DNA from 3 places in the Kribbella sp. VKM Ac-2566 genome. Region 2 is predicted to be linked to each of the others. Evidence: riboswitches for the same ligand, from Rfam matches in the RefSeq annotation. Region 2 holds a riboswitch; each other region holds the start of a gene.
What was found. A riboswitch is a leader RNA that binds a small molecule or an ion and turns the genes downstream of it on or off. The one in region 2 is predicted to bind cobalamin.
Positions count from the first base shown of each region.

Region 1: another riboswitch for cobalamin. It lies ahead of EV647_RS30685 (magnesium chelatase subunit D family protein); the one in region 2 lies ahead of cobN (cobaltochelatase subunit CobN).
Region 3: another riboswitch for cobalamin. It lies ahead of EV647_RS37695 (CbtB domain-containing protein); the one in region 2 lies ahead of cobN (cobaltochelatase subunit CobN).

Region 1 is NZ_SODT01000013.1:59-4,062, reverse strand. It holds gene cobO (cob(I)yrinic acid a,c-diamide adenosyltransferase) at 1-62, opposite strand, end outside; gene EV647_RS30685 (magnesium chelatase subunit D family protein) at 64-2,277, opposite strand; cobalamin riboswitch at 2,346-2,475, opposite strand; gene EV647_RS43755 (3-keto-5-aminohexanoate cleavage protein) at 2,470-2,937, shown strand; gene EV647_RS30675 (3-keto-5-aminohexanoate cleavage protein) at 2,961-3,203, shown strand; gene EV647_RS42230 (hypothetical protein) at 3,416-3,568, shown strand; partial or broken gene EV647_RS30670 (hypothetical protein) at 3,689-4,004, shown strand, end outside.
Region 2 is NZ_SODT01000008.1:4,796-8,799, reverse strand. It holds gene EV647_RS03085 (DUF3500 domain-containing protein) at 1-798, shown strand, start outside; gene EV647_RS03080 (vanadium-dependent haloperoxidase) at 804-2,072, opposite strand; cobalamin riboswitch at 2,228-2,351, shown strand; gene cobN (cobaltochelatase subunit CobN) at 2,386-4,004, shown strand, end outside.
Region 3 is NZ_SODT01000015.1:129,161-133,164, forward strand. It holds gene EV647_RS37685 (MFS transporter) at 1-108, shown strand, start outside; gene EV647_RS37690 (LysE family translocator) at 397-1,038, opposite strand; cobalamin riboswitch at 1,454-1,585, shown strand; gene EV647_RS37695 (CbtB domain-containing protein) at 1,622-1,819, shown strand; gene EV647_RS37700 (CbtA family protein) at 1,824-2,564, shown strand; gene EV647_RS37705 (histidine phosphatase family protein) at 2,561-3,109, shown strand; gene EV647_RS37710 (alpha/beta hydrolase) at 3,173-4,004, shown strand, end outside.

The sequences.
Region 1 (4,004 bases), on a different contig from region 2:
TTGCGACGCTGGCGGGTGGTCAGGCCGTCCTCCGGTACGGCGACCGGCTGTCCCTTCGGCATCTCAGGCCGCCTTCCGTTCGGTGACCGTCCGGATGAGGTTGCCCGCGGCAACGTCTCCGAGGTCGAGGTACTCCGCTCCGAGGTCCGCGGCGAGCTCCGCCGAAAGTCCGAGACGGATGCCGCGGCGCGGCTCGCAATCCACCACGACGGTCGCGATCCCGCGCTGCGCCAGCCATCCGGCCGCCTGGCGGGCGCGGGCGAACGCGTTCTCGCCGTGGGTCGCGCGGCCGTCGGTCACGAGGACGAGGAGCGGGCGTCGGCGCGGATCGCGGATCGCGGCGATCCGCAGTACCTCGGCCGCCTGCAGCAGCCCTTCGGCGAGCGGCGTACGGCCACCGGTCGGGAGGGATTCGAGCCGTCGTACGGCGGTCTCGACGCTGCCCGTCGGCGGCAACGCGACCGTCGCTCCGGCGCCGGCGAACGTGACGAGGCCCACCGTGTCGCGGCGCTGGTACGCGTCGAGGAGGAGCGAGACGATCGCCGTCTTCACCTCACCCATCCGCTTCTTCGTCCCCATCGAACCGGAGGCGTCGACGCAGAACAGCACGAGATTGCCCTCACGCCCTTCCCGCACCGCGAGCCGCACATCGTCCGCCCGCACCACCAGTCCAGGACCGCTGCGCCCGCGAACCTTCTGGTACGGCGCTGCGTTGCGCATCGTCCCGAGCAAATGCGGCCGCCCCGCCTCATGCCCAACCCTGCCGCGATCCCCCACGACACGCCCCACCTCGGTGATCGCCCGCGACCGCCGCCCCGCAACACCCGCCCCTGCCACCTGGACACTCAGCAGCCGAGCCTTGTACGGCGCAGAACTCCCCACAACCTCACCACTCGGCGCGACGCCCGCTCCGTCCGACTCGGTCGTCTGGTCCTCCGGGCCCTTCCGGCGGTCACCCGCGTTCGACGGGAGGCGGTCAGGTGCGGTGGCGTCCGCAGCGGTGGTCGGATCCGCCGTGTCAGTGCCGGCGTGCTGTGTGCCGGCAGGTTCAGCGCCCTTGTCTGTCGACTCGCCCGATCCGTCCGCTTGGCGGTGGTCGCCGGCCTCGTTCCCGTCCGATCCGCCGGAGCTGCCCGGTCCGCCTGGGCTCGGGTCGTCGTCCGGGTCTTCGGGTGGGGTGCTGTTGTTGATGGCCTCTTCCAGCTGCTGGTCGTCCAGGCCGGGGGCGTCGAACGGGTTCCGGCGGCGGCGGTGTGGGAGGGCGAGTTTGGCCGCGGCCCGCACATCGTCGACCTCGACGACCGTGCGGCCGGACCAGGCTGCGTGGGCGACCGCCGTACGGGCCGTGACCAGGTCGGCGCGCATCCCGTCGACGTCGAACGACGCGCAGATCTCCGCGATCTGGCGGAGCGCCGAGTCGGTCAGGATCACCTCGGTCAGCAGGTCGCGCGCCTTCACGATGCGTTCGGCGAGTTCCCGCTGCGCACCGTCGTACCGGGCAACGAAGCTCTCCGGGTCCGCCTCGTAGGTGAGCCGCGCGCGCATCACCTCCACGCGGACGGCGGGATCGCGGCTGGCGACCACGTCGACGGTCAGCCCGAACCGGTCGAGGAGCTGCGGCCGGAGCTCGCCCTCCTCGGGGTTCATCGTGCCGACGAGCACGAACCGCGCCGGGTGGGTCACCGACACACCGTCCCGCTCGACGCTCGCACGCCCCATCGCGGCGGCGTCGAGGAGCACGTCGACCAGGTGGTCGTGGAGCAGGTTGACCTCGTCGACGTACAGCAACCCGCGATGCGCCGCGGCGAGCAGACCAGGCTCGTACGCCGTCACGCCCTCCGCGAGCGCCTTCTCCAGATGCAACGACCCGAGCACCCGATCCTCGGTCGCCCCCACCGGCAACTCCACCAGCCGAGCGGCACGCACACCCCGCCCGCCGGCACCCTGCGAGGCAGCACGCTCCGCAGCCGCCCGCCCCAGCGCGTCACGGTCCGGGGCAGGTTCCAGGACTGCGTGCGGGCCATCGGGACAGGACGAGTCCGGGTGGTCCGGATCGCACGAGAAGCGGCAGCCCGGCACCACGTCGACGGGCGGCAGGATCTCGGTGAGGGCGCGGACGGCGGTCGACTTCGCCGTACCCTTCTCGCCGCGGATCAGCACACCGCCGATGGCCGGCGAGATCGTCGCCAGGATCAGCGCGAGCTGGAGATCGTCCATCCCGACGATCGCGGTGAACGGGAACGAGTTCGACGGTCCGCTGAATGACGGAGCCCGCATCGGCGGTGGTCCCTTTCGTCGAGCGGGTGTCCACGCCCGCTACGGCCGGTACGCCGGCCCACGATGATCGCGAGCCTGCGGACGGCGGCAGATGTCCTGGCTTCCGGGATTCCTCCCGGTCACAGTGGCGGGACCGCCCCGGACTCCCAGCACGCTGGTCACCGGTGTTCCTCCACAGCCGTCGGCCCGATCATGACACATCCCCCCGCGCCACAACGCACCCCCGGTCACGTGGCACTCACCACGTACCGTGTGCCCATGATCAAGGCCTGCCTCAACGGCGACCGCACGGGGGAGGATCACCAAGGCGTGCCGATCACACCCGACGAGCTGGGACGGGACGCCGCCGCAGCCGTCGCCGCAGGAGCCGACGCGCTGCACATCCACCCTCGCGGAGCGAGCGGGCTCGAGACCCTCGAGTACGCCGACGTACAGGCAGCGGTGACCGCCGTACGACGGAACTGCCCCGGCGTGCCCGTCGGCGTGTCAACGAGAGAAGCCGCTCGTCCCGGATCTGGACGAGCGGCTCCGGTTGATCACAGCGTGGGAATCGGTAGCAGACTTCGCGAGCGTCAACTTCCACGAGAAAGGCGCCGAACGCGTCGCGGGCCTCTTGCTGGCCAAAGGCATCGGTGTAGAGGCAGGGCTGTTCACCCCTGAGGCGGCACGGAAATACCTCGCATGTGCTCGTAGAGGCGATCCCAGGCATCTCCCCCGGCCCGGACGGCGTCACCGCGGCCCGCGCCGTACTGGACCTCCTGCCACCCGCCGACACACTGGTGCACGGCGAGAACGAGTGGGCCTGGCCAGTACTGCGCTGGGCGCAGTCGGAGGGGTACAACCTCAGAGCCGGCCTGGAAGACATGCTCACCACCCCCAAAGGACAACCAGCGCAGTCAAACGCCGACCTACTGCACTACATCTGACCGCCGAGGAGGCCTCGCGGGTCACGGGATCCGAGGAAGACAGCCGACCACGCCGGCCGCCTGCTGCACAAGCTTCCTCGTCAGCTCGACCCGCTGCTTCGCGTGGCAGCGGCCGTCTCTCCGGAGAACACGCGGCAATCCGACCGCTGGAACATGAGGCCCCGGTCGCCAATTCTTAGCGGCAGGTTCGAGCCGTCGACGGCGCCGGTGAGATGACCGGCACTGTCGCGTCGTACCACCAGCTCGCGTCGGTCGCCTGGCAGATCTTGGCACCGGCCGCAGGTGGCTCGGCCGACCCGCAAGCCGCCAGCCCTACGACGAGCGGCACCGCCAACAGCACCGCACTTCTCCGCGCGCAGTACTAGCGATCGGTCGTCAGGACAACCGAGCATGCGACTTTCTAGACCTTCCTCGCCCTCGATCGGTAGCTCGACCACGGCATCCACGTGTTTGCTTGAGTCGAACGCATGTTCTAATATAGGTCCATGACGGCGGTGGTGACGGCGCAGCTTCCCGGCGAGCAGGCACTCGCCGGAGCCGAGGCTGCGTGGGCGCTGGTGCCGCCGGATGATTTGCCCGACCTCGCGGATCCATGTCCTCCGCGTTATCTGGGCGAGGAGGACTGGTACGACGACCTGCCGCCGATGTCGCGGGTGGACGGGCTGGAGTGGGAACTGTGGGCCGGGGTCGAGCAGGACGAGGCCGAACGCGAGATGCTTCGCCTGAAAGCACCCGCCTGGGTCTTCCTGCCGCCCGGCGCCGAACTCGCCGCGGCGCTGGAGGAGCTGCGGCCACAGTGCG
Region 2 (4,004 bases):
GTCCGCCTGCTCGAACTCGTCTACAGCAAGCGCGGTCTGGCCGACTTCCGCGCCGTGATGGCGGCCGAGATCATCGTCCGCGGTCTCAGTGATCCGATGGAGGTCGCGGAGGCCGGGGGATGGGAAGGGTCGACGGTCGGCGACCGCTACTACCTCCGCGTGCTCGGCGACCCCGCCGGGACCGGGCCGTGGGCCTGGCGGCTGAACGGTCACCATCTGGCGCTGCACGTGACTCTGGTGGACGGTGCGATCTCGTTCACCCCGCAGTTCTTCGGGTCGAATCCCGCGGAGGTCCTGTCCGGGCCGCACGCCGGGCGACGGTTCCTGGCGGCCGAACAGGATCTCGGCTTCCAGCTCCTGCACGCCCTCGAGCCGGCCCAGCTCGAAGTCGCCCTCGTCTCGGACGCGGCGCCCGACGACATCCTGACCCGCCACGACCCGGTCGCCGACCCGTCGCTGCTGCACCGCGGCCTGGCGTACGGCGACATGAACGAGGACCAGCGCCAGCTCCTGAGCCTCCTCATCGGTCAGTACGTCGGCCGCGCCGCCGGGCCGATCGGGTTGCAGACGTGGAACGACATCACCGAGCAGGGGATCGAGCGCCTGACCTTCGCCTGGGCCGGCGCGACCCAGCCGGGCATCGGCCACGGCCACTACTACTCGATCGCCGGCCCCACCTTCCTCGCCGAGTACGACAACACCCAGGACAACGCCAACCACATCCACTCGGTCTGGCGAGACCTGCGCAACGACTGGGGCATGGACCTCCTGGCAGCCCATTACGCCATGCACCGCTGACTGGTTCAGTGCACGGGCAGGAACTCGTGGGTCGCGATCCAGGTGGAGGTGCGGTGCCCGAGCCGGTTGCCGTCGTCCATCGCCTGCCGGAAGTGCAGCCCCAGCCAGATCCTGGCGTTCTTGGTTTCCGCGTCCAGGGCCGCCGCGGTGGCGTAGTGGCGGCTCGTCCCGGTGACCGAGGACGAGACGTCGATATCGATCGAGCGCGCTCCGAAGAGCCTGCTGAACGTCTCCGATGCGGCGCCGGTGAGGCAGGCGTGCCCGCTCACATATTCCGGGTACGGCGGTGTCGCGACCAGCGGGCTCCAGCTGGGATCGGCCGCGGTCGCGGGATTCCCGTCGGTGTCCGCCAGCCGGATCGCAGTGATCGGACGCCAGTACGCGTAGTCGTATTTCGCCCGCCAGCAGCCGATCACCGCGTCGGCGGTACCGGTGTTGAGGAGCGCGAAGGCGCGCGCGGTCCGGACGATGTCCATTCCGCTGCTCGTCGTTCGGTCCCGTAACGCCGCGTTGTACTGCACGGGCACGGGCGCGTTCCAGAACAGCGCGGTCTGGGTCTGCTCAGGGGTGCGGGACGAACCCACGGCGGCGCCCATCGCCTTCACCTCGGCGAAGTCACGGGCGTAGGCCTTCGACGTGATCGGGTCGGGACCGGGCAGCCGCACCTGGGTCGGCGACTTCAGCGCGAGGGGTCGCACGAAGCCGAGCCAGGGAGCGAGCATCGGCGCGAACAGTTCCGGGGTCGGACGCCACACACCCGGGGCAGGGGTGACATCGAGAGTGATGGGCGCGCCACGCCCGTCGTTCGTCCGTGCCGCGATCAGCGACGCCGCCGCAGCCTCGCCGACTCGCTGCCCACGACTCTTCGCGGAACCGTCGGGGATGCCGCTGAGCGAGGTGGCGTAGTCAGACGCGAGATTCGAAGCGGAGGCGGGGAAGTAGTGGCTCAGGACGCGGTACGCCGCAGTGGCGGCCGCTGCTTCCGTCGACGCCCTGCCGTGGACCGACGGTTGTCGCAGGTACGGCCGGTAGCGCCCCTCGATCGCCACCACCGCGTCGTACACGGCGATCGAGACGAAGCCGAAGTACAGCGTGGAGACCGGGACCGGAGTGGCGTTCTCGGTGAAGATGGTGCGGGTGGCAATCGTGTTCCAGGTGGTGACGACCGCCGGATCGGAGTGGTGTGCCGAAGCGTCGGCCGGAACCGTGACGGCCGAGCCGGCGAGTCCGGCGACCAGGACGACGGACGTGGCAAGCGCGTGATTGAAGCGCACAGGAGTCTCCTTCAGTCGAAAGTCGAACGACTTGCGCTGAAGCAACGATGTGCGCTGCTGGAGGGGGTCAGCGGCTCAAGCCCTCTCTGCCCGGACTACACCCGGGGTCCAGTGCGGTCAAGCATCAAGCGTTGGCTCTGCAGGTGCTGCCCGGGGACGTCGGATAGAGTCGCGGCGTCAATCGACGGCATCAGCAGGAACCCGGTGTGAGTCCGGGGCGGTCCCGCCACTGTGACCCGTGAAGGGGAGTCAGGAACTGCCGCCGTCGTACCTGAAGTCGGGGCGTGGATACCCCGGAAAGGAACGCGTGCGCATGCCTGCGAAGCTGTTGTTGCTGTCCACTGCCGACACCGACCTGCTGGCGGCCGCCGCGGCGGCCGCCGGGTGGAGCGTTGCGAACCCGGCCCGGCTCGAACTTGCCGGTCTCGAACCACTGCTCGACGACGCCGAGATCGTCGTCGTCCGGTTGCTCGGTGGGCGCCGCGCTTGGGAGGACGGGCTCGACGCGGTCCTCGCCTCGGGGAAGCCCACGGTTGTCGTGAGCGGTGAGGCCGCGCCGGACGCCGAGTTGATGTCGCTGTCGACCGTGCCCGCCGGTGCGGTCACCGAGGCGCTCGCCTACCTGCGTGAGGGCGGCGCGGACAATCTCCGCAACCTGGCCGGCTTCCTGCGGGACACGTTGCTGCTGACCGGCGACGAATTCGATCCCCCACGTGCGCTCCCGGCGTACGGCGTCCGTGGATCCTTCGTCGACGACGATCGGCCCGTGGTCGGGATCGTGTACTACCGCGCGCACGAGATCTCCGGGAACACCGCCTTCGTCGACGCGCTCGCGGCGGCGGTCGCCGAGGCCGGCGCGCAACCACTTCCCGTGTACTGCGGGACTCTTCGCGGGCTCGACCCGGCCGAGAACGTCGAGCTCTTCGATCTGCTGCGGAAGTGCGACGTGCTGGTCACCACACTCCTCGCCGCGGGCGGTGCGGTGGCGGCGAACGCGAGCGCGGGCGGTGCGGATGATGCGTGGGACGCGGGCGCCCTGGCGTCGCTCGACATCCCGTTGATCCAGGGCCTCGCACTCACCTCGACCCGCGAGCAGTGGGTGGAGAGCGACGCCGCCGTGAGCCCGCTGGACGCCGCGACGCAGGTGGCGATTCCGGAGTTCGACGGTCGGCTGATCACGATCCCGTTCTCGTTCAAGGCGTACGACGCCGATGGTCTGGCGCGTTATGCGCCGGATGCGGAGCGGTGCGCGCGGCTGGCCGGGATCGCGGTCGCGCATGCCCGGCTGCGGCACGTTCCGCCGGCCGAGAAGCGGATCGCGCTCGTGTTGTCGTCGTACCCGACCAAGCATGCGCGGATCGGGAACGCTGTCGGGCTGGACACGCCGGCGTCGGCCGTCGTCTTGCTCGGGCAGTTGAAGGACGCCGGATACGACCTGGGCGACCTCGATCTGAGCGAGCTGCAGGGCGCGGACGGTACGGACGGCTTGATTCACCGGTTGATCGCGGCGGGCGGACACGACGTCGACTGGCTGACGGACGAGCAGTTGGCCAACGCGGTCGCCAAGGTCCCGCTGTCCACGTACGCCACCTGGTTCGGTCGCGTGCCGGAGTCGTTGCAGGAGGCAATGACCGGGGCGTGGGGTGAGGCGCCGGGGGAGTTGTACGTCGACACGTCCGGTGACGAGCCGGCGATCGCGCTCGCCGCGCTGCGGTTCGGGAACGTGGTGCTGATGATCCAGCCGCCGCGTGGCTTCGGCGAGAACCCGGTCGCGATCTACCACGACCCGGACATGGCGCCGTCGCACCACTACCTGGCGGCGTACCGCTGGCTGGAGGCGTCACCCGACGAGGGCGGATTCGGCGCGCAGGCCGTCGTACATCTCGGGAAGCACGGCACGCTGGAATGGCTGCCCGGGAAGGGGATCGGGAT
Region 3 (4,004 bases), on a different contig from region 2:
GCGATGGAACCGCACTCCGCCGTACTGGCGTACCTAGTCGCCTTCGGTCTGCCGGCCTTCCTCGCACTCCTCGGCGTACCAGCAGGCCGCCGTACCGCTACCGCCTAAGTACTTGCAGCGCGTGTTGGAACTGGATTTTGTGCAGGTCGACAGTACGTATACGTCCACTGCCCGGGAATCCGGCCCGCCGCCCGGTGTGCGGTGGCGGGTAGTAGACGTATACGTACTGTCGAGATGCAGTTTCGGAGGAATGCGTCCGCACGTGCCCGCGGTCGGTCGGGTGTTGGAGGAAGAGACATCCTGTGGGCGCTGCGGACAAGGAATACCCGGTGCGAGCCCACCAGAACCTGTCTCACGGCCGCAGTTCGCCATACATGGGGCACACAGGAGACGCACTTACTCCTTAGAGCCGGTGACCGCGATGCTGGCGCCGAGGCCGATGATCATCAGGCCGCCGGTGCCGCCGACGAGCTCGAGCCGGCGCGGTGAGCGAGCGAACCACTCGCGCGCTGTGCCGGCAACGAACGCCCACACGCTGTCCGAGCAGAGCGCGATCAAGATGAAGATCAGCCCGAGCACCAAGATCTGCGCCCACGCCGGCGCGCCGGCCCCCTTGTCGACGAACTGCGGCAGCACAGCAGCGAAGAACACCGCCGTCTTCGCATTCGTCACCCCCACCAGGAATCCCTGGCGGATGGTCCGCCGGGTAGTACTCGGCTTCGCCGTACCGCGCATCGCCTCGACCAGCGACTTCCGCGAGCGAAACGCCTGCACCCCGAGAAAGATCAGGTACGCCGCGCCCGCGAGCTTCACCACGGTCAACGCGATCGCACTCGCCGCGATCAACGTCCCGAGCCCGAGCGACACCGCCCCCAGCAGAATCGCGGCCCCGAGCGTGTTCCCCACCATCGTCAGCACAGCTTCCCTCCGCCCAACCGCCAGCGCCCGCCCGACAATGAACAGCACACTGGGCCCTGGCACAACGATGATGATGAACGCAGTAATCGCAAACGCAAGCAAGTGATGAGCGGACGGCATGTCGTCCAGGGTAAGCGCGACGGGCGGATGTGGTCAGCCCAATTGCGCGACGCGCAGGAGCTTGCTTCGTCGCGAGGCTCCTCAGCGCAACGCCCCTGCGCGCTACCCACCCCCGCTTGGCGCGGTGCGCCGCCGAGTCGTGGAAATCGGCGGCGAAACGGGCGAAAAAACGACCACGATCCACGACTCGGCGCAGGGGTCGGGAGCCAAACGACACGACTCGGTGGTCGGAGCAGGTGCGGGGCCGGGAAGAGGGTCCACATCCCACCTCCCGTCCACATCCCACCTGCTGCCCACGGCCTCCCTGGCCATTACCCCCTCTGCCCACACCACCGCCCCGTCCACACCACCTCCGCGCCGGCGAGGTGTGGGTGGGATAGGTCACCGGCGCGCCGTGGTGCGTTGACCGGGGGGTGGGGTGGCCCCTACGGTTCGAGGGTCAACCTGCGGTGCCATGAGGGAAGCCGGTGAGAAGCCGGCGCGGCCGCGCCACTGTGATCGAGTTTCGGCTCGTAAGTCAGGACGCTCGGGCACTCGCAGCCTTTCTAAGGGGACGCGCACTTCCCCAGGAGGTTCAGTTCAGATGGCAGTTCCTGCCCAGTCGGTCGCCGTACCGGCGCTCTCTTCCAAGCTTCTCGCCGCCGCGCTGCTCAGCGTCGGCGTGATGCTCCTGCTCGCGTATCTGGTCGGGTTCGACCGGGGTGCGGTGTCCCGGTCCGGGATGTACCTGCACGAGCTGATGCACGACGGTCGCCACCTTCTCGGCGTTCCCTGTCACTAACGACATGCGCACCTTCGGATCGCTCCTGGTGCGCGGACTGATCGTCGGACTCTTCGCCGGCCTGCTGGCCGGAACGTTCGCCTATGCGGTGGGCGAGTCGCGTGTCGACGCGGCGATCGCTATCGAAGAGTCCGGCGGTCACGCGCACACTCACGCTCATGAAGAAGACCACCACGAGGACCCGCTCGTCAGCCGGGACGGCCAGCGGGCCGGCCTGTTCCTTGCCACCAGCCTGTACGGCGTTGCGCTCGGCGGGCTGTTCGCGGTCGCATTCACGCTGCTCCGCCGCAAGCTCCGGACGGGGAACGACGCGTACGCCGCGCTCGGACTCGCCGCGGCGGGGTTCGTCGGCATCGTGCTGGTCCCGTTCCTCAAGTACCCGCCGAACCCGCCCGCGGTCGGTGATCCGGACACGATCACCCGCCGTACGGTCACCTATCTCCTGACGCTGGTGATCGGCCTGCTCGCCGTCTGGGCCGGTGTCGCGCTGTCCCGGTGGGCCGCGCGGTACGGCGAGGTCGCCCGGCTCGCGGGCGGTGTCGTCGGGCTGGTCGTCACCGTGGTGACGGCGTACCTGATTCTGCCGCGGATCAACGAGGTTCCGGAGACGTTCCCCGCTACGCTGCTGTGGCAGTTCCGGTTCGCCTCGCTCGGTACGCAGGCGACGCTGTGGCTCCTGCTCGGATTCGGGTATGCGGTCGCGGTGGACCGCCGGCCGATCCGATCGAAGGTGGCTGCCGCTTGACGGCTCTCACAGTGCTTGCGCACGCCCTGACACCCACGTTGCGCGGACTCGTACTCGGTGGGGACGCCGAGCCGGATCCGGCGAGTCTCGAGGCGGCGCGCGAGCTGAAATTGTCTGCCGATGCCGTGTACGCCGGGCCGGAGCAGGCCGCCGTACGCACGGCCGCCGTACTCGGGCACGACCCGGTGGTGGAGCCGGCGCTGCGGGATCGTGAGTACGGCGAGTGGACCGGGCGCGAGCTGGAAGAGCTACTCGCGTCCGAGCCATCGCGCACCCCGGCATGGCTCGAGCGGCCGCACACCGCCACGCCCGGTGGCGAGACCGAGAACGACGTGCTCGCCCGGGTTGCCGATTGGTTGGGCGATCTCGCCGCGCGGGAGCACGGTTCCGCGCTGGCGGTCGTTCATCCGGCGATCGTCCGCGCGATCGTCCTGTACGTCGTCGACGCGCCCGCGGAGTCGCTGCGGCACGTCGACGTACGCCCATTGGCCACGGTCAACCTCTCGTACCACTCCGGCAACTGGTCACTGGCCTTCACCCCTTAGGCCTGACAAACTGCGGTTGGCCCGGTTGCACGCCCAGGTGACCGGCTGTCACGGGGAGTCACGATGACCGAGTCCGACCAGCTTGCCGAACGGTTCCGTGCCAACCATGCCGTGCTCGTCGCGGCTCGGGACCGGCTGCAGGCCGCCGTCGACGCCGGTACGGCGAGTGACGATCAGCAGAAGCGGCTGGACACCGTCAAGGAGCTGCTCACCCCGGTCACCGTCACCGACGTGGATGCCGACGGCAACGTCGTCGAGGTCCAACGGCTGCGACAGTTCCTCGAGGTCGATCCCGAGGGGCAGGGCCGTGCGGTCGAGGTCCTCGGTGATCTCCAGGCGGCGAAGAACATCGCGGTGCTGGTGCCCGGGATGGGGAACAGCCTGGACACGTTCCGCGGGCAGTCGGACCGCGGTGACCTGATCAAGCAGGAGGCCGGACCGGGTACGGCCGTTGTCGTGTGGCTCGACTACGACTCACCGCAGAGCCTGGTGCAGGCCGCGAGCAAGGACGCGGCGGTCGCGGCCGGCCCGCGGCTCGCGGAGTTCATGAACGAGGTCGACGAACTGAAGGCCGAGGATGCCGATGTCACTCTGGTCGCGCATTCGTACGGAACCGACGTGGCCGCGCAAGCGGTGATGGCGGGCGCCCGGCCGAAGCGGCTGGTGATGACGGGCTCGCCGGGAATCGCGAAGTACGTCGACGAGGCCGCCGACTTCGTCCAGCCGCCGACCAGGCTGTACACCGAGCGCGCCCCGGGAGACTACGTCTCGTACACCGAGTGGCACGGACCGGATCCGGCGACCTTCTCGGACGCGATCCGGATGGCGACCACCGATCCGCGGGCCGGCGACGACCCGGTGTCGGTGCACTGGCACAACGAGTACTACCGGCCGA